4 regions of the Pseudomonas sp. GZD-222 genome follow, and region 4 is predicted to be linked to each of the others. Evidence: predicted binding sites of a transcription regulator. Region 4 holds the regulator's gene; each other region holds the start of a gene.
The links. The regulator sigma-54, encoded in region 4, starts transcription at its own class of promoters, with help from an activator protein. The targets are predictions, from matches to a motif close to ANTGGCATNNANNTTGCTNT.
Positions count from the first base shown of each region.

Region 1: the regulator sigma-54 is predicted to act here: its motif matches at 4,644-4,663, upstream of ACO6VD_RS00970 (circularly permuted type 2 ATP-grasp protein).
Region 2: the regulator sigma-54 is predicted to act here: its motif matches at 1,411-1,430, upstream of ACO6VD_RS13545 (flagellar basal body rod protein FlgF).
Region 3: the regulator sigma-54 is predicted to act here: its motif matches at 1,270-1,289, upstream of flgB (flagellar basal body rod protein FlgB).

Region 1 is NZ_JBMOWO010000007.1:96,325-103,397, reverse strand. Features, by position in the region: gene ACO6VD_RS00990 (amidotransferase) at 1-120, opposite strand, end outside; gene ACO6VD_RS00985 (c-type cytochrome) at 647-1,450, shown strand; gene ACO6VD_RS00980 (transglutaminase family protein) at 1,454-2,251, opposite strand; gene ACO6VD_RS00975 (alpha-E domain-containing protein) at 2,248-3,198, opposite strand; gene ACO6VD_RS00970 (circularly permuted type 2 ATP-grasp protein) at 3,202-4,611, opposite strand; gene ACO6VD_RS00965 (ribonuclease E inhibitor RraB) at 4,776-5,108, opposite strand; gene ACO6VD_RS00960 (hypothetical protein) at 5,296-5,532, opposite strand; gene ACO6VD_RS00955 (LTA synthase family protein) at 5,684-7,073, opposite strand, start outside.
Region 2 is NZ_JBMOWO010000071.1:69,958-77,030, reverse strand. Features, by position in the region: gene flgE (flagellar hook protein FlgE) at 1-1,036, shown strand, start outside; gene ACO6VD_RS13550 (hypothetical protein) at 1,109-1,297, shown strand; gene ACO6VD_RS13545 (flagellar basal body rod protein FlgF) at 1,488-2,228, shown strand; gene flgG (flagellar basal-body rod protein FlgG) at 2,274-3,059, shown strand; gene flgH (flagellar basal body L-ring protein FlgH) at 3,114-3,809, shown strand; gene ACO6VD_RS13530 (flagellar basal body P-ring protein FlgI) at 3,822-4,931, shown strand; gene flgJ (flagellar assembly peptidoglycan hydrolase FlgJ) at 4,942-6,144, shown strand; gene flgK (flagellar hook-associated protein FlgK) at 6,155-7,073, shown strand, end outside.
Region 3 is NZ_JBMOWO010000071.1:77,719-84,791, forward strand. Features, by position in the region: gene flgD (flagellar hook assembly protein FlgD) at 1-361, opposite strand, end outside; gene flgC (flagellar basal body rod protein FlgC) at 377-820, opposite strand; gene flgB (flagellar basal body rod protein FlgB) at 824-1,231, opposite strand; gene cheR (protein-glutamate O-methyltransferase CheR) at 1,495-2,322, opposite strand; gene ACO6VD_RS13580 (chemotaxis protein CheV) at 2,374-3,303, opposite strand; gene flgA (flagellar basal body P-ring formation chaperone FlgA) at 3,375-4,127, shown strand; gene flgM (flagellar biosynthesis anti-sigma factor FlgM) at 4,297-4,611, shown strand; gene ACO6VD_RS13595 (flagella synthesis protein FlgN) at 4,657-5,124, shown strand; gene ACO6VD_RS13600 (flagellar brake protein) at 5,205-5,948, shown strand; gene ACO6VD_RS13605 (MFS transporter) at 6,019-7,073, opposite strand, start outside.
Region 4 is NZ_JBMOWO010000021.1:20,718-27,790, reverse strand. Features, by position in the region: gene ACO6VD_RS04350 (KpsF/GutQ family sugar-phosphate isomerase) at 158-1,132, shown strand; gene ACO6VD_RS04345 (KdsC family phosphatase) at 1,133-1,657, shown strand; gene lptC (LPS export ABC transporter periplasmic protein LptC) at 1,666-2,238, shown strand; gene lptA (lipopolysaccharide transport periplasmic protein LptA) at 2,225-2,749, shown strand; gene lptB (LPS export ABC transporter ATP-binding protein) at 2,750-3,475, shown strand; gene ACO6VD_RS04325 (RNA polymerase factor sigma-54) at 3,655-5,148, shown strand; gene hpf (ribosome hibernation-promoting factor, HPF/YfiA family) at 5,226-5,534, shown strand; gene ptsN (PTS IIA-like nitrogen regulatory protein PtsN) at 5,547-6,011, shown strand; gene rapZ (RNase adapter RapZ) at 6,014-6,868, shown strand; gene ACO6VD_RS04305 (HPr family phosphocarrier protein) at 6,889-7,073, shown strand, end outside.

The DNA.
Region 1 (7,073 bases), on a different contig from region 4:
CTCGGCGGCGATCGGTTGACTGGCGAACAGCTGCTCGAACATCCGTCCGTAGCCCTGATACTGCCCGATCAGCTCGGGTCGCAGGACGTCGGTTTCCAGGATGCAGATGCGTAGCGACATAAAAATAGTCCTGAACGACAAAGGCGGGATTGCCCCCTAGAGCCTGCCCCGAATAAGGCGTGCAAGCAAGTATGATGCACTGACGAACGGTCACCCCAAGTGGATCCAGGTGCAGAACCATTGCAAGTGTCTAGCAAGGGGAATAGTTACCAGATGGCATAAGGCCTCATAGCCAAAAAACACAAATATTTATATTGAAAGACCAAAGCGATCTAAAACACGGGTAACGTTGACCCTAAGGTTAGAGGTATACCCATTAGCAAAGGTTCGCGTCTGAACGTCAAACCGCGTTACCCATGTTTGCCGGATCGACGACAAGGAAGCCATTGGGCACTCAGGAATAACAACAAAAAGGCGGTCAGCCATGTTCAAACAACACAAAGTACGTCAAGCCGGACTCATTCTCTTTGCCACCACCCTGCTGTTGATTCTGCCGAACCTGTCACGCCTGTTTGGCTAATCCTCACTATGGCCCACTATGGCCCTGCGCAGGTACTCTGCCAGCCCTGACTGCTGGAGACTACTCATGAGCCATTGCCTGACCCTGTGTTTGCTCCTGCTCTGCCTGCCTTTGCAGGCGGCGCAATTGACGCTGGAACTGGGCAATGGCAGCCGTCACTGGCAAAGCGCGGAACTGCTCGCTCATCCCAAGGCGCAGGACATCCAGATCGATAACGACGTCTCCTACAAGCGAACCATGCACTACCGTGCCGTGCCCCTATCCGTATTGCTCGAAGGCATCTCGCCGGAAGATCACCTGCAAGCCGTAGCCGATGACGGTTTTGCCGCCGAAATGCCAGCGGCGCCCTTGCTCAAGGACGGTCCGGCACGGGCCTGGCTGGCAGTCGAAGACCCGGACAAACCCTGGCCACCACTAGGCGCAGGCAAGCACAGCGCGGGTCCGTTCTACCTGGTCTGGACCGCTCCCGCAAGCGCAGGTATCAGCCCGGAACAGTGGCCCTTCCAGGTCGCCAGCATTCGCCGCCTGGCACCAGTCGCCGTACGTTTTCCGGCCCTTCTTCCGGCGGCGCAGCTGGCCAGTGACGACCCTGTCAACCTGGGCTTTGCCCTGTTCCAGAAAAACTGCCTGGCCTGCCACCGCCTCAATGGCGCAGGCGACGCCCAATTCGGCCCGGACCTGAACCTGCCGCACAACCCTACCGAATACTTCCAGCCCGCCTTCCTGCGCAGCTACATCCGCGATCCGCAGAGCCTGCGCCAGTGGCCGCAGGCAAAAATGCCCGGGTTCACCAGCACCGTGCTCAGCGACCCGGAGCTCGATGCCCTGCTCGCTTACCTAGCCCACATGGCCACACGCAAACAGCCCTGATGCTCACTGTTGTTGAGCGGTAAAGCTCGGCGTCACCAGCACCTTGGCGTGCATTTGCTCGAAACCGCCGCCCCGGCGCATGCCGCGCACCGGGCAGGCATCCAGGTAGTCCAGGCCAACTGCAAGCTTCAGGTGGCGCTCCGGTCTGGCCAACTGATTGGTCACATCGAAGCTGTACCAGGCATCGTCCAGCCAGGCTTCGGCCCAGGCATGGCTGGCCATCTGCTGGCTTTGACTGTCGAACAGGTAACCCGAGACATAACGCGCTGGCACCCCCAGGCTACGCACACACGCCAGGAAGGCATGGGTATGGTCCTGACACACCCCGGCGCCCCCGGCAAACGCCTGAGCGGCGCTGGTGTCCACCGCTGTGCTGCCGGGCCTGTAGGCCATGCGCTGATTGAGCGCGTTCATCAGTTCGATCAGTGCCGAGCGATCGCGACGCTTACGGCATTGCTGGCTGGCAAAAGCGCGCAAGGCCTCATCGGCCTCGGTCAGGCGGGTAAAGCGCAAAAACGGCAGCGCTGACTGCGCTTCGTGCTCGGCTTCACGGGATTCGTCGATCTCCACCAGGCCGCGCGCACTGATGACCAGGTCCGAGTGTGGCTCGTCCAGGCTCAAGACGTGGAGGATGTTGCCAAACGGGTCCAGTTGCGCACGCACCGGGCGCGGCAAGTCCAGCTGCCAGGCCAGTACCTGCTGGCGCTCGCTGTCATGGGGGGTCAGGCGCAGGTACTGGATGCTGGCACGAACCTGATCTTCATAGTGGTAGGCGGTTTCATGGCTAATGGTCAGTCTCATACGGCCTCCAGGTAAGCGCTTTGGATGGCGTTGCCCAACTGGCGCACCAGCGGGATGTAGTGGGTCAACCAGGGGTGCAGGCCTTCGGCGAGGATCTCGTCGATGCCGGTGTAGCGCAGCCGCGCATCCACTTCGGCGGCAAGGCGCTGGGCCGCCCTACCGTTGCTGCCCGGCAGGCTGGCGAGAATCTGGTCGATCTCTTCGGTGCAGGCGCGTAGCGAGCGCGGCACATCGGCGCGTAACAGCAACAGCTCAGCCACATGGCGGGCGGCCGGCGCGTCGCGATAGATCTCGGTGTAGGCCTCGAACGAGGACAATGCCCGCAGCAAGGCACTCCACTGGTAGTAACCGCGGGCCGAACTGTCGCTGACCGCTTCCGCCTCGTCGCCGAGCATTTCGTAGCGCGCATCGAGCAGGCGCAGGGTGTTGTCGGCGCGTTCGATGAAGGTGCCCAGGCGAATAAAGCGAAACGCATCGTTGCGCATGATGGTGCCGTAGGTGGCGCCGCGAAACAGGTGTGAACGTTCCTTGATCCACTCACAGAAGCGGCTCATGCCGTAACGACCCAGCCCCTGCTCGGCAATGCCACGGATTTCCAGCCAGGTGGCGTTGATGTTTTCCCACATGTCGGCGGTGATTCGCCCACGCACCGCATGCGCACTGGCACGCGCTGCGCCCAGGCAACTGTAGATACTCGCCGGGTTGTCCGGGTCGAGGGCAAAAAAGTGCAACAGGCGCTCGGCATGCAACTGGCCGTGGCGCTCCAGATAGTCGTCCAGGGTGCCGGTGATCAGCAGCGGCATGGCCATTTCATCCAGGCCATCGCCACGACCGTCCTGGGGCATCAGTGACAGCGAGTAACTGACGTCGAGCATCCGCGCAAGGTTTTCCGCACGCTCCAGATAGCGCGACATCCAGTACAAATCAGAGGCAGTTCTACTCAACATGGCTTAATCCTCGACCACCCAGGTGTCCTTGGTACCGCCGCCCTGAGACGAGTTGACCACCAGCGAACCTTCACGCAGCGCCACCCGCGTCAGGCCTCCTGGCACCACCCGGGTCTCGCGACCGGACAACACGAACGGACGCAAATCAATATGCCGCGGGGCAATCCCGTTCTCCACAAAAGTCGGGCAGGTCGACAGCGACAGCGTCGGCTGGGCGATATAGGCCGCAGGGCGCGCCTTGATCCTGGCAGCGAAGGCATCGATCTCGGCGCGCGTTGCAGCCGGGCCGACCAGCATGCCGTAGCCACCGGAGCCCTGGGTTTCCTTTACCACCAGCTCTGGCAAGTGCGCGAGTACATGAGACAGTTCTTGCGGCTTGCGACACTGCCAGGTCGGGACGTTCTTGAGGATCGGTTCTTCGTCCAGGTAGAAACGAATCATGTCGGTGACATAGGGGTAGATCGACTTGTCGTCGGCCACGCCGGTACCGATGGCATTGGCCAGCACAACGTTGCCGCAGCGATAGGCGGAAAGCAGCCCGGGCACACCGAGCATCGACTCGGGATTGAAGGCCAAGGGATCAAGGAAGGCATCGTCCAGGCGCCGATAAATCACGTCGACCGCCTTCGGCCCGTCGGTGGTACGCATGAACACGCGCTCGTCACGTACGAACAGGTCCGCACCTTCGACCAGCTCGACGCCCATCTCCCGCGCCAGAAAAGCGTGTTCGAAGAATGCACTGTTGAAACGCCCGGGGGTGAGCACGACCACGCTGGGATTATCCAGGGGGCTGGCGCTTATCAGGGTGTCGAGCAGCAGGTTGGGATAGTGGTCGATCGGGGCGATGCGCTGGGCGGCGAACAGCTCGGGGAACAGACGCATCATCATCTTGCGGTCTTCAAGCATGTAGCTGACGCCGCTAGGGGTGCGCAAATTGTCTTCGAGCACGTAGTAGCTGCCGTCACCGTCACGCACCAGGTCGATCCCGGAGATATGCGAGTAGATGTCACGGTGCAGATCCAGCCCCTGCATCGCCAATTGGTACTGCTCGTTGGCCAGTACCTGCTCCGCCGGAATGATCCCGGCGCGAAGAATCCGCTGACCGTGATAAAGATCGGCCAGGAACATGTTCAGGGCCTTGACCCGCTGGATACAGCCGCGCTCCACCACCCGCCATTCACTGGCCGGAATGCTGCGCGGAATGGTATCGAAAGGGATCAGGCGCTCGGTGCCCTGCTCGTCACCATAAAGGGTGAAGGTGATGCCGGCGCGATGGAACAGCAGATCGGCTTCACGCCGACGTTGCGCCAGCAGCTCAGGCGGAGTCTCTGCCAACCAGCGGGCGAACTCCCGGTAATGCGGACGGACCTGGCCGTCTGCGCTGTACATCTCATCGTAAAAGGTGCGGATCATGCCGAACTCCTTGTCACCCGTGCACCCGAGCCATCGCAAGCCCCGTGCCAGCGGCATAATTCCTTGGATTTCAATAGGTTGTATTTTCAATAAAGAACGGCTGCACCAGATGCGTGCAACCGCTCGGACTGCCAGGGGATCAACGCCTCATTGCGAAGCGTCGTTCAGGCCAGCGGGCGCTCGTGTTTAACGCCCCAGCCTTCGATTTCGCCGCCCAGCGGGGCTATCAGCGCTTCGAAATCCTGCTCGAACTCGTCGATACCGCCGTAGGTGGCGTACATCACCTTGCTTAACTCCAGGTGCCAGGCGCCATCATCGCGTTCATGTACCTGGGCGCTCAGCGACTCTCCGCGAAACTGTCCAGCTGCCCGTCGTGCCCGTGCCTCATCGGGGAAAACCGCATAAAACTCAATGGGATGAATCTGGGCAAAGTTGAATCCGCCCTCTTTCATCTGACGCAATACCGTGCTGCTGATGTCCTCGTATTGGCTGCTCATGAATCGTCCTCCTAACTACCGATGGATAGACTTTCAGTGCAAAACGCACCTGCCCGCCACACAAGCTGTGCGGGGGCAATTCGAGCTGAATGCATGACGTGGATCGGCAAGCCCGGGCTATCACAAAAAACGGCCCGACCTTGATTGCAGCGTAGCGCTTACTTGCCAAGCGCGCCAACCAGAGGCTTCAGGGCGCCTCGGTGATGGCGGTAATTTCTACGCCGTTCTGCTCCTTCAGCCATTTGGCTGTGGGCATCGTGGCGCGATCCTGGAAGTCATTGAGGTCCAGTTCGTCCATGACTGGAAACAGATGGGCACGAATCAGGCGTGCAGCCTCTTCGATGCTGGGTTCCTGCTCAGACGTGAATGGCAGCGAGGTACGCTCGCCTTTCTGATCAACAAAGGTAATGACCCACGCTTTCATTGGATTCTCCTCTGTACTGACGCTCAGGGTGAATCTGCCCTACTTTCCGTTGACTGTAGGTGGAGGTGAAATGTTCAGTTGCAGATTGCCCGCCGCATAAAAAAAGAGGCCCGAAGGCCTCTTTTCAGTTTAACGCAACACGCTGGGTGCGTTAGTCCGGCACGCCGTGGATAACACCTGCGGTGTTGTCCAGCAGACTCTTGGTCGCGGTCTGAATGAACGACTCAAGCTTGTGGGTCAGGTCCTTCTGGTCCGGGCTTTCAATCAGCTCGGCCTTGAAGTTGGCACCCAGCTCGTAGCGGTACATGCGTGGAGCCATGTCCTTGGACTCGATCAGGATGCGGTCACCCTTGAGCAGACCAACGATCTGCTCGCTACCCGACGGCTTGATCATGCCGAAGCCCGGATCGCCAGCCGGCAGGTTGAGCAGGTCACGCCCCCAGCACTGATGGCGGGTTTCGCCACCCAGGCGGCCCATGATGGTCGGTACGATGTCGATCTGGGTACCCACGGTGTGGTTCACCGCACCGAACTTCTCCTGAATGCCCGGAGCGATCAGCAGAAGCGGTACGTTGAAGCGGCCCAGGTCCAGCTCGGTGACTTGCTGGTGGTTGCCAAAACCGTGGTCACCGACGATGACGAACAGGGTTTCATTGAAGTACGGCTCTTTGCGCGCTTTCTCGAAGAACTGGCCCAGGGCCCAGTCGGAGTAGCGCATCGCGGTCAAATGCTGATCGAGACGGCCCTGGCCGGTGACCGGCTCCACCGGCAACTGCGCTGGCAGCGCGTACGGGGTGTGGTTGGACAGGGTCTGCAGCAAGGCATAGAACGGTTTTTTGCCGTAGTTCTTCGCCAGCTCTTCGGCACCACGGTCGAACATGTCCTGGTCGGACACACCCCAGGTCGGATCGGAGAACACCGGATTGACGAAGTCGTTACGGCCAATAAAGGTGGTCATGCCCTGGTTGCCGAAGAACCCGGACTGGTTATCCCAGGCAAAGTCGCCGTTGTAGACGTAAACGTCGTCATAGTCGCGGGCACTGAGCAGCGCTGGCAGGCCAGACAGCTTGTGGCCGCCCTCAGGCGTCTGCATCAGGTATTCGAAACCTGGCAGGTTCGGGTAGCAGGCCATGGTGGCGAACATACCCTGGTGGGTATGGGTACCGTTGGAGAAGAAGCGGTCGAACAGCACGCCTTCTTTGGCCAGCTTGTCGAAGTACGGAGTGATGTTGTTCGGGCTGCCCAGCGCGCCGACCGAATGACCGGCGAAGCTCTCCATCAGGATCACAACGACGTTCCTGATTGGCAGGGTATTGGCTGGCGGCGGCGTGAAATCACGGCGTACAGCAGCGCTATCGGCATCGACCAGTTTGTCGTTGTCGGTCAGCAGCATGTCCCGCACGGTCTGGGTCGCCAGGGTCTGCTCGATGGTCGACTTCCAGACATTGGCGCGATCTTCACCAAAACGGCTCTTGGCCGCATCGATCAAGGTCAGGGTGCCATTGAGGCCCAGCTGGTTGACGAAGTTCGAGTCGGTGGTG
Region 2 (7,073 bases), on a different contig from region 4:
GCTCAGCTACACCCGTGCCGGTGCCTTCCAGACCAACAAGGACAACTACGTGGTCACGGCCGATGGCCTGCGACTGCGTGGCTACGGTGTGGACGCCAATGGCAAGATCATCAACGGCGTACTGACCGACCTGAAGATCGACACCTCGGCGCTGGCGCCGAAGTCGACTACCTCCATCGATCAGGGCATCAACCTGAACTCGTCGGACAAGACCATTCCGTCGACCACCGTGTTCAATCCAACCGATGACACCACCTGGAACAAGACGTTCGCCACCAAGATCTATGACAGTCAGGGTAACGAGCACGTCATGGATCAGTATTACGTCAAGACCGGCACCAACGAGTGGAAGTCTTACACTCTGATCGATGGTCGCAACCCGCTTGACCCTACTCAGGAGCCGCCGGAGCCTCTGGAAGGCAACATCACCTTTAATCCTGATGGCAGTGTCGACACCATGACTGCGGGTGCTGCAGGTTCGGGTTATGAAGTGGTGAACAAGGTCTTCAAGTTGACCGGCTGGATACCTGCCACTGTTACCGACGCGAACGCCAAGCCGCCGGTGTGGGGTTCCAACGGTTCTGAGGCCAGCGCCGGTGGTATCGCGATCGATATGACCGATACGACCTCCTACAATACCCCGACCACGCGCCTGTCGCAGAGCCAGGACGGTTACGCTACCGGTATCCTCTCGAGCCTGAGCATTGACTCCAGCGGTGTCATGTTCGCCAGCTTCAGCAACCAGCAGTCGCGCGCTATTGGTCAGGTCGCTATTGCCTCCTTTGCCAACGAGCAAGGGCTGCAGCCTATGGGTGGTACGCGCTGGGCCGAGACCTACTCCTCGGGTATCCCGGGTGTCGATGCACCGAAGACCGGTACCCTGGGCGCCATCGCCTCCAACTCTTTGGAAGCGTCCAACGTCAACCTGACCAACGAGCTGGTCGAGCTGATCAAGGCGCAGAGCAACTATCAGGCGAACGCCAAGACCATCTCGACCCAGAGCACCATCATGCAGACCATCATTCAGATGGCCTGATGCGGGTGTGAAGCGTTAGTGGTGGACGGACCCCTTTCTTGGAAGGGGTCTTTCATTTCAGAGGTATCGATCATGTTGCAACGAGTGGCGTTAGCCTTGTTCGCGGTGCTGCTGATGACTCAGGTGCGGGCTGATGCCGCGTCCTGGTACCGCTGGGAAAGCCAGGCCGATGGGCGCCTGGTCTGCGCGCAGTTTTCTCCGGGTGATGGCTGGAAGCGTTTTGCCGGTCCGTTCAACAACGCGGCGTGCCGTGACTACTGACGCTTGCCGCTAGCGGCAAGCTGGCGCCGTAATTTCGACGGCGTTTCTCCTCGTCGCCTCTAGGTGCGACGGCCAAGCCCTTGTCTGGCGGGGCTTTTAGCCACTTCTGTAAAGTTGGTTTGAAACTTGCTACAAGCACTGCAAAGCAGCGGCGAACGGCAAGTGTTCGCCAGCGCAGGGGAGGAATACTGTGGACAAGATGCTGTACGTGGCCATGACCGGTGCCAGCCAGAACGCGCTGGCGCAGAAGGCGCATGCCAACAACCTGGCGAATATTTCCACCACCGGTTTTCAGCGTGACCTGGAACAGGCACGCTCGATGCCGGTGTTCGGTGACAGCTTTCCGGCGCGTGCCTATGCCATGACCGAGCGGCCAGCGACGGATTTCGCGCCTGGCTCGATGCTTGAAACCGGACGCGATCTGGATGTCGCCATTGGCGGCGATGGCTTTATCGCCGTGCAAGCGCCCGATGGCAGCGAAGCGTATGTGCGTACCGCGAGCATGAACATCGATGCCCTGGGTGTGCTGCGTGCCGGCAACGGCATGCCGATCATGGGCAATGGCGGGCCGATTGCGGTGCCGCCGGAGCAGAAGATCGAAGTCGGTGAAGACGGCACCATCACCATCCGCGCCATGGGTGAGGGGCCGCGGGTGATGGCTGAAGTTGACCGGATCAAGATGGTCAACCCGGATCTCAAGACCATGACCAAAGGCCCCGATGGTTTGATCCACACCAACACTGGCCAGCCGGCCGATGCCGACGCCAATGTCAAACTGGTGTCGGGTTTCCTTGAGAGCAGTAACGTCAACGCAGTCGAGGAAATGACCTCGGTGCTGGCGCTGTCCCGTCAATTCGAACTGCACATCAAAATGATGACCACGGCCAAGGAAGGCGACGAAGCCATGGCTCGGGTTTTGCAAATCGGCTAATTACACAGACGTAGCGCCGTAAAACAGGCGCGCGAGGAGAACAGCATGCTTCCGGCTCTTTGGGTCAGTAAAACCGGTCTGTCCGCCCAGGACATGAACCTCACCACCATTTCCAACAACCTGGCCAACGTGTCGACCACCGGTTTCAAGCGTGATCGTGCCGAGTTCCAGGACCTGTTGTACCAGACCCGCCGTCAGGCCGGTGCCCAGTCGACCCAGGACAGCGAGCTGCCTTCGGGCCTGCAACTGGGTACCGGTGTGCGCATCGTCGGCACCCAGAAGAACTTCAACGCCGGTAGCTTGCAGACCACCGAGAACCCGCTGGACATGGCGGTCGATGGCCGCGGCTTCTTCCAGATCCTGCAGCCAGATGGCACTGTCTCCTACACCCGTGACGGTACCTTCCACCTGAACTCCGACGGCCAGATCGTCACCGCCAGCGGTTTCGCCCTCGAGCCTGCCATTGTGGTTCCGCCTGAGGCACAGACCTTCACCGTAGGCCGCGATGGCACGGTTTCGATCACCACTGCAGGTAACCCGGCAGCACAGGTCATCGGCAACCTGCAGACCGCCGACTTCATCAACCCGGCCGGCTTGCAAGCCGTGGGTGGCAACCTGTTCCTGGAAACCGCAGCCAGCGGCGCGCCACAAGTCGGCACCCCAGGCCTGAACGGCTTTGGTGTGGTCCAGCAGCAGACCCTGGAAAACTCCAACGTCAGCACCGTGGAAGAGCTGGTCAACATGATCACTACCCAGCGTGCCTACGAGATGAACTCCAAGGTCATTTCCACCGCCGACCAGATGCTCTCGTTCGTTACCCAGAACCTGTAAGTGAAGTCTCCAAGGTCGCTTGAACGGCGCCTGTTACACCGTGAGGTCAGAGTCATGAGTCGTTTGTTATCTGTACTAGCCCTGAGTGGGATCACTGTGCTGGCCGGCTGCGTTGCGCCGACGCCCAAGCCCAATGATCCGTACTACGCGCCGGTATTGCCGCGTACGCCACTGCCGGCGGCGGCCAACAACGGCTCGATCTACCAGGCCGGTTTCGACCAGAACCTGTACAGCGACCGCAAGGCGTTCCGGGTTGGTGACATCATCACCATCACCCTCAACGAGCGTACCCAGGCGAGCAAGAATGCCAACTCGCAGATCGCCAAGAACAGTAAGGCAGATATCGGCCTGACCTCGTTGTTCGGCTCGTCGATGACTACCAACAACCCGTTCAGCGATGGCGACTTGAGCCTGAGCGCCGGCTACAGCGGTGACCGTGCGACCAAGGGTGACAGTAAGGCAGGGCAGGGCAATAGCCTGACCGGCTCGATCACCGTGACCGTTGCCGACGTGCTGCCCAACGGCATCATTGCCGTGCGCGGCGAGAAGTGGCTGACCCTCAATACCGGCGATGAGCTGGTGCGCATTGCCGGCATGATCCGCGCCGACGACATTGCCACCGACAACACCGTGCCTTCGACCCGGGTTGCCGATGCGCGCATCACCTACTCGGGAACCGGCTCCTTTGCCGATGCCAGCCAGCCGGGTTGGCTCGACCGTTTCTTCATCAGCCCGCTTTGGCCTTTCTAGGTTCGGATGACCATGTTCAACTTCAAGCAGCTGATTACCGCCGCGCTTCTGATGTCCATTGCGTTTGCCGCACAGGCCGAGCGCCTGAAGGACATTGCCAGCATTTCCGGCGTGCGTAGCAACCAGCTGATCGGCTACGGCCTGGTGGTGGGGCTCAACGGCACGGGTGACCAGACGACCCAGACGCCGTTCACCCTGCAGACCTTCAACAACATGCTGTCGCAGTTCGGCATCAAGGTGCCGGCAGGCACCGGCAACGTGCAGCTCAAGAACGTCGCCGCGGTCTCGGTGCATGCCGACCTGCCGGCGTTTGCCAAGCCGGGGCAGGTGGTGGATATCACCGTGTCCTCGATCGGCAACTCCAAGAGCCTGCGCGGTGGCAGCCTGCTGATGACGCCGCTCAAGGGTATCGATGGCAACGTCTATGCGATCGCTCAAGGCAACCTGGTGGTCGGTGGCTTTGACGCCGAAGGCCGCGACGGCTCGAAGATTACCGTCAACGTGCCCTCGGCGGGACGCATCCCCGGTGGTGCCTCGGTTGAGCGTGCCGTGCCCAGCGGTTTCAACCAGGGCAACAGCCTGACCCTGAACCTCAATCGGCCGGACTTCACCACCGCCAAGCGCATCGTCGACAAGGTCAACGAACTGCTTGGTCCGGGTGTGGCCCAGGCCCTGGACGGTGGTTCGGTGCGGGTCACTGCGCCACTCGATCCAAGCCAGCGTGTCGATTACCTGTCGATCCTCGAGAACCTGGAAATCGATCCGGGCCAGGCGGTGGCCAAGGTCATCATCAACTCGCGTACCGGCACCATCGTCATCGGCCAGAACGTCAAAGTGTCGCCAGCGGCGGTCACCCACGGCAGCCTCACCGTGACCATCACCGAAGATCCGATCGTCAGCCAGCCCGGGCCGTTCTCCAATGGCGAGACCGCTGTCGTGCCGCGCTCGCGGGTCAATGCCGAGCAGGAAGCCAAGCCGATGTTCAAGTTCGGGCCAGGTACCACGCTGGATGAAATCGTTCGAGCAGTGAACCAGGTGGGCGCGGCCCCCAGTGACCTGATGGCGATTCTCGAAGCGCTGAAGCAGGCCGGCGCGCTCCAAGCCGACTTGATCGTGATCTGAGGACTGGCGCATGGAAATGCCGAAAAACCCGATAGCCAACATGGCTGACACCGGAGCCTACACCGACCTCAATCGACTCAGCTCGTTGAAGGTCGGCGACCGCGACAGTGAGGCCAACCTGCGCAAGGTGGCCCAGGAATTCGAGTCACTGTTTCTCAACGAGATGCTCAAGTCGATGCGTTCGGCCAGCGATGTGCTGGCCAAGGACAACCCGCTCAACACCGAGACCACCAAGCAGTACCAGCAGATGTATGACCAGCAGCTGGCGGTGAGCATGTCCCGTGAAGGCGGCGGCATCGGTCTGCAGGATGTGTTGATGCGTCAGTTGTCCAAGCAGAAGGCGGTTTCGGCGAGCAATACCAGCCCGTTCCCGCGCTTCGATGTCCAGCCGCGACCATTGGGTGCGACAGCCGTTGGGGTGCCTGAGCGCGTGCAGGAGACTGCGATAACGCGAAATGATGTGGCAGCACTGAACTCCCGTCGCCTGGCGTTGCCAGGCAAACTGACCGATCGCTTGTTGGCGGGCCTGGTGCCGGCAGCGGGCGGTGTGCCAGCCACGACTAACACCGCACCGATCCCTGGGCGTTCGACCCTGGCCGGCGACGCCGTGGTCAAGGGTGACTGGCAACCGGCGCAAGCGTTCGCCGCGCCGGGCAACCTGCGCATTTACGGCCGCGCCATGGCGCAGCCGCCGTTGGCCCCGGCCAAGCGTGCTTTCAGTTCTTCGGACGACTTTGTCGCGACCATGCTGCCGATGGCCGAACAGGCCGCCAAGCGTATCGGTATCGACCCTCGCTACCTGGTGGCTCAGGCCGCTCTGGAAACCGGTTGGGGCAAGTCGGTCATGCGTCAGGACGATGGTCGCAGCAGTCATAACCTGTTTGGCATCAAGGCTACCGGCAACTGGCAGGGTGAGCAGGCGCGGGCGATCACCAGCGAGTTTCGCGATGGTCAGTTCGTCAAGGAGACGGCGGCGTTCCGTTCCTACGATTCCTATCAAGACAGTTTCCATGACCTGGTAAGCCTGTTGCAGAACAACGCTCGCTATAAAGAAGCGGTCAAGGCTGCCGATAAACCGGAACAGTTTGTACGCGAGCTGCAGCGGGCCGGTTACGCAACCGACCCGGATTACGCGAGCAAGATCTCGCAGATCGCCAAGCAAATGAAATCCTACGAAAGCTACGCAGCGATTGGCACCACTACGCAACTATAAGGTTTGAACCATGGCGAGTTTGATCAACATCGGAATGTCGGGGCTCGGCGCTAGTCAGGCAGGCCTGCACACCACGGGTAACAACATTACCAATGCCGATGTCGCTGGTTATTCGCGCCAGCAGAACGTGCAGCGGGCCAACGGCTCGCAGCAGAACGGCAATGTATTTATCGGCACCGGTACGACCCTGTCCGATGTGCGTCGGGTGTACAACGCCTACCTCGAAAACCAGTTGCGTACCACCACCTCGCTGAACAGCGATGCTGCGGCGTATCTCAATCAGGTTGCGCCGATCGACAGCATGCTGTCCGACGCCGATACCGGTATTACCGGCGCCTTGAAGAGTTTCTTCACCGCCATGCAGAGCGCGGCCGCCAAGCCCAACGAGGATGCCTCGCGCCAGTTGCTGCTGACCAGTGCGCAATCGCTGAGCAAGCGCTTCAACACCATCGCCAACCAGCTCAACGAACAGAACAGCAACATCAATGGCAATCTGTCGTCGATGGCTGATCAGGTCAACAAACTGTCGGCAACCATTGCCCAGTACAACGACCAGATCTCGCAGATGCAGGGCACCCCGAACGACCTGCTCGACCAGCGCAACGAAGCGGTGCGTCAGTTGTCCCAGCTGGTCGGTACCCAGGTGGTCGAGCGTGAAGGCAATCTGGATATTTACCTGGAGAATGGCCAGCCGCTGGTGATGGGCAAGACCATCAACACCCTGGAGACTGTGCCGAGCAAGAACGACCCGACCCGGGTCAGTATCCAGCTCAACCGCGGCACCACGGTCATGGACGTCACTTCCAGTCTCAAGGGCGGCGAGATTGGCGGCCTGCTGCGTTATCGCAGCGAAGTACTCGACCCCTCGCTCAACGAGCTGGGGCGCGTGGCGCTGGTCATGGCTGATCAGATCAACCGCCAGTTGGCCC
Region 3 (7,073 bases), on a different contig from region 4:
TGTCGGTCTGGGCGATCACCGAGCGACCGACCAGCGACGAAGCCTGCAGCGCCTGGGACGACTTGTAGTTGCCGGAGATCGCAGTCACCGACTCATTGAGCGAGGTGATGCCTTCCAGGCTACTGAACTGCGCCAGCTGGGCGACGAACTCGCTGTTGTCCTGGGGATCGAGCGGGTTCTGGTTACGCATCTGAGTAACCAGCAACTGCAGGAACGCATCCTTGCCCAGCGTCTGGTTGCCGGTCTTGCTGTTGGTTGCCGCGGCAACGCCACTGTTGTTGGTTTCAGAGGTCTTCTTGACCGACGCCTTGAGCACGTCGTTCAGGTTTACACCGGCGGTGGTGTCGTTAACGCTTGCCATTGGCTTAGTCCTTTATCACTGACCCAGGGTCAGGACCTTCTGCATCATGGTCTTGGCCGTATTCATCAGCTCGGCGTTGGTCTGGAACGAGCGACTGGCAGAGATCATGTCCGCCATTTCCTCGACCACGTTGACGTTCGGGTAGTAGACATAACCGTCCTTGTTCGCCGCTGGGTGATTAGGCTCGTAGCGCGCTTCAAGGTTGCTCTGATCTTCCACCACACCCAGCACCTGGACGCCCTGCCCGGCAGCATCCTGATCCTGGAACAGCGACTGGCCGACGCCGCCCTGGGCTTGCTGGAAGGTGGTGGCGAATACCGGGTGACGGGCGCGGTAGGTCTGATCGATGCTCGACGAGACGGTCTCGGCGTTGGCGATGTTCGAAGCGACGGTGTTCAGACGCGTGGTCTGGGCACTCATGCCGCTACCGGCAATGTTGAAGACACTGGCGAGGGACATGACTTACTCTCCGCGCAGGGCCGATACCAGCCCTTTGAATTTACTGTTGAGCAGCGTAAAGCTGGCCTGGAAACCCACGGCGTTTTCCGCGTAGCTCGACTGTTCGAGCTGGGCATCGACGGTGTTCTGGTCGATCGACGGCTGCATCGGCGTGCGGTACTGCAGGCTTTCGTCAGCCATGCTCAGGCCTTCGGCCTCGATGTGCCGGCTGTTGGTCCGGTCCAGCGCGAAGTGACCCTTGCTGGTTTTCTCGGCCTGGGCCGCCAGGACTGAGGCGAAGTCCATGTCACGCGCCTTGTAGTTCGGCGTGTCGGCGTTGGCAATGTTGTTGGCCAGCACCTCGGCACGCTGGGCGCGAAAACCCAATGCCTTTTCGTGGATGCCAAGCGCTTTGTCGAAGCTGATGCTCATGTCGGGGAAACCTTCGAAGGTTTTTCGTTGACTGAGCTAGAGCAAGAGCCATGCCAAAAAACAAAACCCCGTAAATACGGGGCCTTGATCGGATTGCCGTTGGCGGCAATGCCAGAAAAGCGGCAAAGGATTTCCGCTCGGCGCCAGCAAAGCGGCAATTCCCCGGTAGGAGCGGGCTTGCCCCGCGATGCGGTCCGTCAAACATATCGCATCGCGGGGCAAGTCGGGTCGCCGCACCGCCGCTCCCACAGAGGCCGGCCCCATTACTTGGCCTGGTAGATAATCCCGGGACTGCACTGCACCATCTGGTAATGGTCCGGCAAGCCATTGAGGGCTTCGGATGCGCCAAGAAACAGATAACCGCCCGGTTTGAGCGTGCTGTGAATACGCAGCAGGATGTCTTTCTTGACCTGGGCCGAGAAGTAGATCAGCACGTTGCGGCAAAACACGATGTCGAACTTGCCCAGACTGGCATAGCTGTCGAGCAGGTTGAACGAACGAAACTCAACGCGACTGCGAATCGGCGCCTTGACCGCCCAGCGCCCTGGCGCCTTCACATCGAAATAGCGTTGCAGGCGCTCCTGGGACAAACCACGGGCAATTGCCAGGCTGTCGTACTCACCGGTCTTGCAGTTGGTAAGCATGGTCCCGGACAGGTCGGTGGCAACAATCTGCGCACCCATCTTCAACTGGCCGATGTTGCTGCGCTCGAACTCATCGATGGCCATGGAAATCGAGTAAGGCTCCTGCCCCGAGGAACAGGCCGCCGACCAGATGCGCAGGCGCTGCCCCGGATTGGCCTTGATCTGCTCGGGCAATACCTTGTTCTTCAGCACTTCGAAGGGATAGGTATCGCGAAACCAGAGGGTTTCATTGGTGGTCATGGCATCCACCACCTGCTCGCGCAAGCCGCTGCGCGGCTGGCTCTGGATACGCTGTACCAGTTCGGTCAGGGACTTGATGCCCTGCTGCTCCATCAGCTTGTTGAGACGGCTGGAGACCAGGTACTGCTTATTTTCGCCCAGCAGGATGCCACAGGCTTTTTCCAGGAAGACCCGGAACTGTTCGAAATCCAAATTACCCGTAGACAATGATGCCGCCTCTTAAATCGTGTGAACCGCCAGGGGCTGAACCCCTGGCCGTTAGTGCGTGGCCTTGATGCGATCGACGACGCGCTGGGCGAGGTCGTCCGGCTTGAACTTGGCGAGGAAATCATCTGCCCCGACCTTCTTGACCATCGCCTGGTTGAACACTCCGGACAGCGAAGTATGCAGGATGATGTGCAACTTTTGCATGCGCGGGTCGCTGCGGATCTCAGCCGTCAGGGTATAACCATCCATCTCCGGCATCTCGATGTCAGAGATCATCATCAGGAATTCTTCTTCCGGACGCTTGCCCTCATCCACCAGATTGCGCAGGTACTGGAGCGCCTGGCGACCGTCATTGAGCGCCACGACCTCCACCCCGACCGTCTGCAGGCAACGACTGACCTGCTTGCGCGCCACCGACGAATCATCGACCGTCAGCACCCGCAACAGCACCGCCTTGTCCTGCACCTCGGCATCGACCACGCCGGCAGAGATCGACTCGGAGGTCGGCGCCACTTCAGCGAGGATCTTCTCGACATCGATGATCTCGACCATCTTGTTGTCGACCCGGGTGACAGCGGTCAGGTAGTGATCACGCCCGGTTCCCTTGGGTGGCGGATGGATCTCTTCCCAGTTCATGTTGACGATGCGCTCCACCGAGTGCACCAGAAAACCCTGGGTCTTGGTGTTGTACTCCGTGATGATCACGAAGCTCTTGCTGACATCTTCACTCAGACCGGGCATACCGGTCGCCATCGCCAGATCGAGGATCGGGATGGTTGCCCCACGAATATTCGCGACACCGCGCACTACCGGATTGGACTTGGGCAGCACGGTCAGGGGTGGGCATTGCAATACCTCCCGCACCTTGAACACGTTGATCCCGTAGAGCTGCTCGCCATTCAGACGAAACAGCAGCAGCTCCAGGCGATTCTGCCCCACCAGTTGCGTGCGCTGGTTCACCGAATCCATTACACCAGCCATGCCAGACTCCTTCACCAAACGCTTCGAACTTCGTACCCAGTCTCGGCACGCGCTTTGCTTTTTTTAATCGTATGAACATGAAAACGACATTTTTCCGCCGCCTGACCCGCCCGCTGCCCAGCTATTTTGCCGCGCTGTGCCTGCTGGTACCCGGGGCTCGCCCGTTGGCTGACGCTTTCACCTTGCCTGAACAGCTTATCGGCGTCACCCAGGGGTTTCTTGAATTCACCGTGGAAGACTACCTGGCCAGCAGCCAGACCGAGGGACGCTACGAAATCCAGGTCAACACCCTCGACCCGCGCCTGCGCATGCCGCTGTGTGACAGGCAACTGGACGCCAACCTGGAAAGCCCGGCACAGCCAATCGGCCGCGTAACGATCAGGGTTCGCTGCAACGGCAGCTCTCCTTGGACGGTGTTTGTGCCCGCCCAGGTACGTCTTTTTCGCAGCGTCGTGACCGTGGTTCGCCCGCTCAAACGTGAAAGTGTTGTCGGCGAGCAGGACGTCACCCTGCGCGAGCGCGACGTAGGGCTGCTCAACCAGGGTTTCCTGAGCAGCCTGGACCAGGCTGTCGGGCTCAAGGTTATCCGACCAACGGTCATGGACCAGGTGCTGACACCCCAACACCTGGAACAGGCCGAAGTGGTGCGCAAAGGTGATCAGGTGGTCATTACCGCCCGCAGCGGCACCCTCAGCGTCCGCATGCCGGGCGAAGCCCTGAGCAAAGGCGGCCAGAGCGAGCAGATCCGGGTGCGCAATCTCAATTCCAAACGGGTGGTCAAGGCCAGGGTAACCGGGCCGGGCCAGGTTGAAGTGGCCATGTAAGCGAGTAATCAACGAAGAACTCTGGCGATCAGGAACTGCTTTTCCTAAACTGTGTCCCATTGGACGCCCGAAACGTGCCGCGCATGCTGTAGATCAATTGCGCCCTAAAGTTTTTTCAGGATTGGCCGAAAGCAAGGCAAGCGTCCATATCCCCAGAGGTTTTCTGATCATGGTCATCGACTTCAGTCGTTTGAATAATTCTCCGTCGGTTGCCGGCGTGCGCACTGGCAACAGCCAGGAAAGCGCCACCAGCAAGACCGCAGCCAAGGCCGACAGCGTCGTCCAGGGCGGCGCCAGCGGCGAAGCTGTACACCTGAGCCACGAGGCCCAGCAGTTGCAAAAGGTCAGCGACAAGCTGCGCGACCAGCCTATTGTCAACAGCGCCCGGGTGGCGGAGTTGAAACAGGCTATCGCCGACGGTAGCTACCAGGTCGACGCCAACCGTGTCGCCAGCAAACTGCTTAATTTCGAAGCCCAGCGCTAGCCTCTGGCGCGCTGACTTCAGGACGCTTGAACCAAAGAGCCAGCCATGCACGACACCACCTTGCTGAAATTGATCGAAGACGACTTTGCGCCAGCGCAACAATTGCTGGAATTGCTGCAGACCGAGGCGACTGCCCTGCACGGTCGTGACATGCCGCTGCTGGAAGACATCCTGGCGCGCAAGCAGTCGCTGGTAATTCTTCTCGATCAGCAAGGTCGGCGGCGCAGTGAACTGCTCGCAAGCCTTGGCCTGAGCCAGGACCGCGAAGGCGTCCAGCAACTGGCCGACCAATCGCAACTAGGCGAATTGCTCCTGCAGCAGCTGGATATCCTGGGCAAACTGCTTGCCGACTGCCAGGCGGTCAACGAGCGTAATGGCCGCGCGATCCAGCTTCAGCAAAGCACCACAGCCAATCAGATCAAAATCCTCATGGGTGGCGAATCACCGTCACTCTACGACGCTCGTGGATCAACCTCACCCCTTGCCAAGCCACGGGCGCTCAGCCAGGCTTGATTGCCTGTATCAAGGCACGGAACATACTGGCAAAATGCCGTTACTTGCGTGTGTCGTTTATGCCTGGAGATTGACTACCCGTGTTCAATGAAGCAGAAGCTCCGCAGCCTCCGAAGGTGCTCACTACCCCTTTGGAAATTGCCGCCAACTTGCGGTCGCTGCAAGAGAGCCATGACCCACTGATCATCACCTTCCACGAACGCAGCCAGCGCTTCCAGAGCTACGTGGTCGAGGTCGACCGCGAAAGCAATCGCCTGGCGTTTGATGAAATGATCCCCCGTGACGGTGAGCGCTACCTTGAAAATGGCGAGCCGTTCCGCGTCGAGGGTTTTCATGATGGCGTGCGTATCGCCTGGGAATGCAACACCCCGATGAGCATCAGCGAAGTGGACGGCCATCGTTGCTATCGCGGCGTACTGCCGACCGAAGTGGCCTACCACCAGCGTCGCAATGCGTTTCGCGCCGCACTGAAGCTGTCGCAACTGGTCGACATCAAGCTCGACGGCGACAAGCTCAAGGGCAATGGCGAACTGCGCGGCAAGCTGCTGGACATCTCCGCCACGGGCTGCAAGCTGCGCTTCGAAGGCAATGTCGAGGAACGTCTGCAGCTGGGTCAGGTATACGAGAAGTTCGCCTCGGGCGCTCCGCTGGGCTTGTCGCAGGTTGAGGTGGAGCTTCGCCACCTGCATTTTGAAGAGCGCCTCAACGCCACCTTCGCAGGCGTGCGCTTTCATAACCTGAACGGTCAGATGCAGCGCAAGATCGAAACCTTCGTCTACCAGTTGCAGCGTGAAGCGCGGCGCTTCGATAAAGACGACTACTAAGTTTCAACACATCGCGGGGCAAGCCCGCTCCCACAAGCACTGTGGGAGCGGGCTTGCCCCGCTATGACGTTCACACCGACGCCGGCTTCTCCCCCGCCTCACCAGCATCACCCTCTTCTTCCTCTTCAGTATCCTCAGCCGCTACCGGCGCCTGCATCTGATCCTGCACGACTTGCTCATCAACCCGCGGGTCGAGCGCTGCCGACAGCGGCGAACCCGCCGCCGGCATGGCCACGTGATTGAGTGGCGCATCGTCGACCTGGTGCAGCCCGGTGACCGCCTTCGGACGAATCCGCCAGACCAGCACCAGGGCAAAGAACACAAAGAAGGCATAAAGCATCTGGTGGCCGAGCACCTTCATCAGCACCCCTGCCGCCAGCGGTCCGATACTGGCGCCCACGCCATAAGTCACCAACAACATGGCGGTCAACGAAACCCGGCGCTCGCTTTCCACGTGGTCGTTGGAGAATGCCACCGCCAAGGGGTACAGACAGAACTGCAGCAACGACACGACAAAGCCGGCAATGAACAGCACAAGCAGCGGCACCGTCGGCAGGATCGCCAAGGGCAACGCGGCAATGGCCAGACCCACCGCCACGCTGCGGATCAATACCGCGCGATCATAGCGATCCGACAGCCAGCCCAGCGGCCACTGCACCAGCAGACCGGCGAAAATACAGCAGCCCATGAACAGACCGATGTACTCGGTGCTCAGCCCTTGCTTGGCCGCATACAGCGGCGCCAGACCGTAGAACGAGCCGACGATCAGCCCGGACCCCAGCACCGTACTCAACGACTGCGGCACGCGCGTGATAAAGAAACGCGGCTCCATCGGCGCCGGACGCAACGGCGCCGGGTGAATGCGCCGAGTCATCGCCACGGGCACCAGGCACAAGGCAAAACACATGGCCACCAGCATCAACAGCTCCGGCCCCAGTTGCGGATGCGCGACCAGTATCAACTGACCCAGCACCAGCCCCAGGTAGGAGGCAATCATATAGCCGCTGAACACCGCACCGCGCTGCTTGGCATCAGCCTGCTCGTTGAGCCAGCTCTCGATGACCATGTACTGGCACATCATCCCCAGACCGACGATCACCCGCAGCCCCACCCAGGCCGGCAGCC
Region 4 (7,073 bases):
AACTATACCATCGCTGATAGCAGTGCCCCAAGGCCACAGCAGTGCTTGTTCAGCTAGGGTTAAGGTTGGCGAGCGACTGTATGACAATCACAAGGTGAGGGTTTTGCGCATTGCCGCTATAATCGCCGCCTTTTCATCAGGCAATCCGATTTTCGACATGAGCCAATCCAGCGACCTGATCCAATCCGCGCAACGCACCATCCGTTTCGAACTCGAGGCGGTTGAGGGCTTGCTAGCCCACATCGACGCCGATTTCGTCAAGGCATGCGAGCTGATCCTGGCCAGCAAAGGCCGGGTAGTGGTGGTCGGCATGGGCAAATCGGGGCATATCGGCAACAAGATCGCCGCAACCCTGGCCAGCACCGGTACACCGTCGTTCTTCGTTCATCCCGCTGAAGCCAGTCACGGCGACATGGGCATGATTACCCGCGACGATGTCATCCTCGCCCTGTCCAACTCCGGTTCGACCGCCGAAATTGTCACCCTGTTGCCCCTGATCAAACGCCTGGGCATCCAGCTGATCAGCCTGACCGGCAACCCGGATTCGCCGCTGGCCAAAGCTGCCGAGGTCAATCTTGATGCACGCGTCGCCCAGGAAGCCTGCCCGCTGAACCTGGCGCCAACGTCCTCGACCACGGCTGCGCTGGTACTGGGCGATGCCCTGGCGATTGCCTTGCTCGAAGCACGCGGCTTTACCGCTGAAGACTTCGCTTTCTCGCACCCCGGTGGCGCCTTGGGACGTCGCCTGTTGCTGAAAGTGGAGAACGTCATGCACGCAGGCGACGAGCTGCCTCAGGTGCAACGCGGCACCCTGCTCAAGGACGCGCTTCTTGAAATGTCTCGCAAAGGTTTGGGAATGACAGTGATCCTGGAAGCCGACGGACGGTTGGCCGGGATTTTCACCGACGGTGACTTGCGTCGCAGCCTGGACCGCAGCATCGACGTGCACACGACCCTGATCGACGAGGTCATGACCGTACACGGCAAGACCGCCCGTGCCGAGATGCTTGCCGCAGAAGCCCTGAAAATCATGGAAGACCACAAGATCAGCGCCCTGGTGGTGATCGACAAGGACGAGCGCCCGGTTGGCGCCCTGAACATGCACGACCTGTTGCGTGCGGGAGTGATGTAAATGAGCCAGGACCTGCTCCAGCGCGGCAAGGCGATCAAGCTTGCGGTTTTCGACGTGGACGGCGTATTGACCGACGGCCGCCTGTATTTCCTCGAAGACGGCAGCGAATTCAAGACCTTCAACACCCTTGATGGCCAGGGCATCAAGATGCTCATGGCCTCGGGCGTGACCACGGCGATCATCAGCGGACGCAAGACCCCGGTGGTGGAACGCCGGGCGAAGAATCTGGGCATTCCCCATCTGTACCAGGGCCGCGAAGATAAAATGGTGGTGCTGGACGAACTTCTTGGCCAACTCAACCTAAGCTATGAACAGGTCGCCTATCTGGGTGACGACCTGCCTGACCTGCCGGTGATTCGTCGCGTCGGCCTGGGCATGGCCGTAGCCAATGCCGCAGCCTTCGTCCGCGAGCACGCCCACGGGATCACCAAGGCCCGCGGTGGCGAAGGTGCAGCCCGCGAATTCTGCGAGTTGATCCTGCAAGCCCAGGGCAACCTCGACGCGGCCAACGCCCACTACCTGTAGAGCGACACATGTTCAGTAAAAAGATCCGCAGCATTGCGCTGTACAGTGTGATTGCCGCCTTGCTGGTGGCGGTCGGCTACTGGAACATCGGCCCGGAAAGCTTCCTAGACAAGCCGGTGGCTACTGTCGACCAGAACGCAATCGACTATTACGCCACCAATGCCCACAGCGTGCAGTTTCTGCCAGATGGCAAAATGCAGTACGAAATGACCGCCGACAAGGTCGAGCACCTCAAGGTCAGTGAAGTGACCCTGCTGACCAAGCCGGACCTGCAGATGTACCGCGGCACCACCTACCCTTGGCACGTACAGAGCGAAAAGGGCGAGGTCAACCCGGATGGCAGCGAAGTTGAATTGATTGACTCGGTACGGGTTGCCCGCACCGATGAAAAGAACCGCACCATGATCATTACCACCAGCCGCATGACGGTATTCCCGCAGAAGCAATATGCGCAAACCGAGCAAGCCGTTAGAATCGACGGCGCCGGTGGCGTCACTACGGGCAATGGAATGAAAGCGTATTTGAAAGACGGCAGGATGGACCTGCTGTCCAACGTAAGAGGACAGTATGAGGCTCGTTAAAACCCTCCCCTTTTTGCTCAGCCTGAGCGCAGCACTGGGAAGCGCGAGCGCCTGGGCCCTGCCGAACGACCGTGACCAGCCTATCCGCATCCAGGCCGACAACGCGCATCTGGATGACAAGAAAGGCGTTGCCACCTACACCGGCGACGTCATCATCACCCAAGGGTCGATGATGATCAAAGGCAACACCGTGACCATCACCCGCGCCGACTCCGGCGATATCGACGTGGTGACTTCGGTGGGCAACCTGGCCTACTTCGAGCAGCAACAGAGCGCCGCCAAGCCGGACAAGATGCAAGGCTACGCCGTCACCATCCAGTACCAGGCGCAAAAAGACCTGGTAGTGCTGACTGACCGCGCCAAGGTGATCAACGAAGGCAATACCACCGAAGGCGAGAAAATCGTCTACAACACCAAGTCGCAGGTAGCGACTGCAGGTCGTGGCGGCAACGTCACCACTCCGCGTCAGCGTATCGACATGGTGATCCAGCCGAAGAAGAAGGCCGAGTAAATGGCGACCCTCAAAGCCCAGCACCTGGCCAAGAGCTACAAGAGCCGACAAGTGGTACGCGACGTCAGCCTGTCTATCGACAGCGGCCAGATCGTCGGCTTGCTTGGCCCTAACGGCGCCGGCAAGACCACCTGCTTCTACATGATCGTCGGCCTGGTCCAGGCCGATCAGGGCCGCGTCCTGATCGACGACCTGGATGTCAGCCATCAGCCGATGCACGGCCGTGCGCGTGCCGGGATTGGCTACCTGCCTCAGGAAGCGTCGATCTTTCGCAAGCTGTCGGTTGCCGACAACATCATGGCGATCCTTGAAACCCGCAAGGACCTGGACCGCGATGGCCGGCGCAAGGAGCTGGAAAGCCTGCTGCAGGAATTCCACATCAGCCACATTCGCGACAACCTCGGCATGAGCCTTTCCGGTGGCGAACGTCGCCGCGTGGAGATTGCTCGCGCCCTGGCTACGGCACCGAAATTCATCCTGCTCGATGAACCCTTTGCTGGTGTCGACCCGATTTCGGTCGGCGACATCAAGCAGATCATCCATCACCTCAAGGCCAAGGGCATCGGTGTACTGATCACCGACCACAACGTCCGCGAGACCCTGGATATCTGCGAAACCGCTTACATCGTCAACGATGGTCAACTGATTGCCGAAGGCGACGCAGAGACCATCCTGGCCAACGACCTGGTCAAAGAGGTGTACTTGGGCCACGAGTTCCGCTTGTAAGTTCGAGGCGACAAAGCGCTTGCCATGGGCAACTGTACCGGTGAAATCCGGCTTAATTGTTACAGCACCCTAGGCAAACGCTCCAACTTAAGGCATATATCTTGCTTAAAGTTGGCGCCTCGGTGCCCTTGTAGTGGATGGCGCCTGTGCGCCGGCGAAAAAGGTGTTAAGCCCCTGCCATGAAACCATCGCTCGTCCTAAGAATGGGCCAGCAACTGACGATGACCCCTCAGTTGCAACAGGCTATCCGACTGCTCCAGCTTTCTACCTTGGACCTCCAACAGGAAATCCAGGAAGCGCTGGAATCGAACCCGATGCTCGAACGCCAGGAAGAAGGCGACGATTTCGACAACAGCGACCCGATGGCCGATAACGCCGAAAGCAAGCCTGTTGCCGAGGTCCAGGACACCAGCTTCCAGGAAACCGCGCCGACCGTGGACAGCCTGGAAGAAGGCGAATGGAACGAGCGCATTCCCAACGAGCTACCTGTCGACACGGCCTGGGAAGACATCTACCAGACCAGCGCCAGCAGCCTGCCCAGCAACGACGATGACGAGTGGGATTTCACCACCCGCACGTCGGCCGGCGAAAGCCTGCAAAGCCACCTGCTCTGGCAGCTGAACCTGGCGCCCATGTCCGACACCGATCGGCTAATTGCGGTCACCCTGATCGATTGCATCAACAATCAGGGCTACCTGGACGAAACCCTCGAAGAAGTCTGCGAGTCCTTCGACCCCGAGCTGGATATCGAGCTCGACGAAGTCGAAGCCGTCCTGCACCGCATCCAGCAATTCGAGCCTGCCGGCATCGGTGCTCGCAACCTCAGCGAATGCCTGCTGCTGCAACTGCGCCAACTACCAGCCACTACCCCGTGGATGGCCGAGGCCCAGCGCCTGGTCCGCGACTTCATCGACCTGCTCGGCAGCCGTGACTACAGCCAGCTGATGCGGCGCATGAAGCTCAAGGAAGACGAACTGCGCCAGATCATCGAGCTGGTCCAGAGCCTCAACCCGCGTCCCGGTTCGCAAATCGAGTCCAGCGAAGCCGAATATGTGGTCCCTGACGTCATCGTGCGCAAGGACAACGAACGCTGGCTGGTCGAACTCAACCAGGAAGCGGTACCACGACTGCGGGTCAATCCCCAGTACGCAGGTTTCGTCCGCCGCGCCGACACCAGTGCCGACAACACCTTCATGCGCAACCAATTGCAGGAAGCCCGCTGGTTCATCAAGAGCCTGCAAAGCCGCAACGAAACCCTGATGAAGGTGGCCACCCAGATCGTCGAACACCAGCGTGGTTTCCTCGACCACGGCGACGAAGCAATGAAACCGCTGGTGCTGCACGACATCGCCGAAGCCGTGGGCATGCACGAGTCGACGATTTCCCGGGTTACCACGCAGAAATACATGCACACCCCCCGCGGAATCTACGAGCTGAAGTACTTTTTCTCCAGTCACGTCAGCACCTCCGAAGGCGGGGAATGCTCGTCCACAGCGATTCGCGCGATCATCAAAAAACTGGTTGCAGCGGAAAATCAGAAAAAGCCATTGAGTGACAGCAAGATCGCTGGTTTACTGGAGGCACAAGGCATCCAGGTAGCCCGTCGCACCGTCGCCAAGTACCGCGAGTCCCTCGGCATTGCACCGTCGAGTGAGCGCAAGCGACTGATGTAGCCCCTGAGATCGCCACAGCAGTTCAGTGGCAGGCGCAACACCTGCCTCTTATGCACGGGCAACAAAGGAGAAGCTGTATGCAAGTCAATATCAGTGGACAGCATGTAGAAGTCACCCAGCCGCTGCGCGAGTACGTCGAACAGAAACTGAAACGGCTGGAAGGTCACTTCGACAAGATTACCAATGTGACGGTGATCATGAAGGTCGAGAAACTGCAGCAGAAAATTGAAGCGACGCTGTTTATTCCCGGCGGCGAAGTGGTTGCGAATGCCGAACACACAGACATGTATGCAGCGATCGATGCCTTGACCGACAAGCTCGACCGCCAACTGAAAAAACACAAGGAAAAACAGCAAAGCCTGCTGCAAGGTGCAGCGGCCCGCTGATCCCCCTCATCCATGATCCGACTTGAAACCATCCTGACCCCCGGCCGTTCCCTCGTGAACGCGCCGGGCGGCAGTAAAAAGCGCGCACTCCAGGAAATTGCCACCCTGATCGATCGGGAGGTTCCAGACCTGGAGATGCAGGACGTTTTTGAAGCCCTGTTTGCCCGGGAGAAACTCGGGTCGACCGGTTTTGGTAATGGCATTGCCATTCCACATTGCCGCCTTAAAGGCTGCGCCTCCCCCATCAGCGCCCTGATACACCTGGATGCACCGATTGACTATGACGCCATCGATGGCGCCCCGGTCGATTTGCTGTTTGTCCTGCTGGTTCCCGAAGCGGCCACCGATGCGCACCTTGAACTGTTGCGCCAGATTGCCAGCATGCTCGACCGAAAGGACGTGCGTGACCGGCTGCGTGCCGCCAGTAGCAGTGAAGCCTTGTACCAGGTCGTACTGGACGTACAGAACGAGTCCTGAACATGCGCCTGATTATCGTCAGCGGCCGATCCGGCTCCGGCAAGAGCACCGCCCTCGCAGTCCTGGAGGACAACGGCTACTACTGCATCGATAACCTGCCCGCCGGGCTGCTGCCGCAGCTGGCGGAGAACGCCCTGATCAATACCGAGTTGATGCAGCCCAAAGTGGCTGTATCGATCGATGCGCGCAACCTGCCGAGCCACCTGACGCGCTTTCCCGAGCTGCTAGAAGACGCCCGGAGCAAGCATATCCAGTGTGATGTGCTGTACCTGGACGCCGATGAAGAAACCCTGCTCAAGCGCTTCTCGGAAACCCGCAGACGCCACCCGCTGACCAACGCCGACCGCTCGCTGGCCGAAGCAATCAAGTTCGAGACCGAACTTCTCGGGCCTATCGCCGACCTCGCCGACCTGAAGATCGACACCACCAACCTTAACCTCTACCAGTTGCGTGACTCGGTCAAACTGCGCCTGCTCAACCAGCCAGAGCCCGGTACCGCGTTCCTGGTCGAGTCTTTCGGCTTCAAGCGCGGCATGCCGGTGGACGCTGATCTGGTGTTTGATGTGCGCTGCCTGCCCAATCCTTACTGGAAGCCGGAATTGCGTGATCATTCAGGTCTGGAGCAACCGGTCATCGATTACCTGGCAGCCCAGCCTGATGTCGAAGACATGTACCAGGACATTTCCAGCTACCTGCTCAAATGGTTACCACGCTTTGCCGCCAGTAACCGCGCTTATGTGACCATTGCCATTGGCTGTACCGGTGGACACCACCGTTCGGTTTACCTGACCGAGCGCCTGGGCCAGTTGCTGCAGCAATCCTTGAAAAATGTCCAGGTTCGCCACCGCGACCTCTAGCCCACAGGACCACCGCCTCGATGCCCGCTCGTGAAATCACCATCATCAACAAACTTGGGCTGCATGCTCGAGCTGCGGCCAAGTTCGTTGGTGTCGCCGGCAAGTTTCCCTGCGCGGTTCGGGTTGGTCGTACGCCGGAGTCACAAGTGGATGGCAAGAGCATTATGGCCGTGATGATGCTGGCGGCTGGCAAAGGCACCACCGT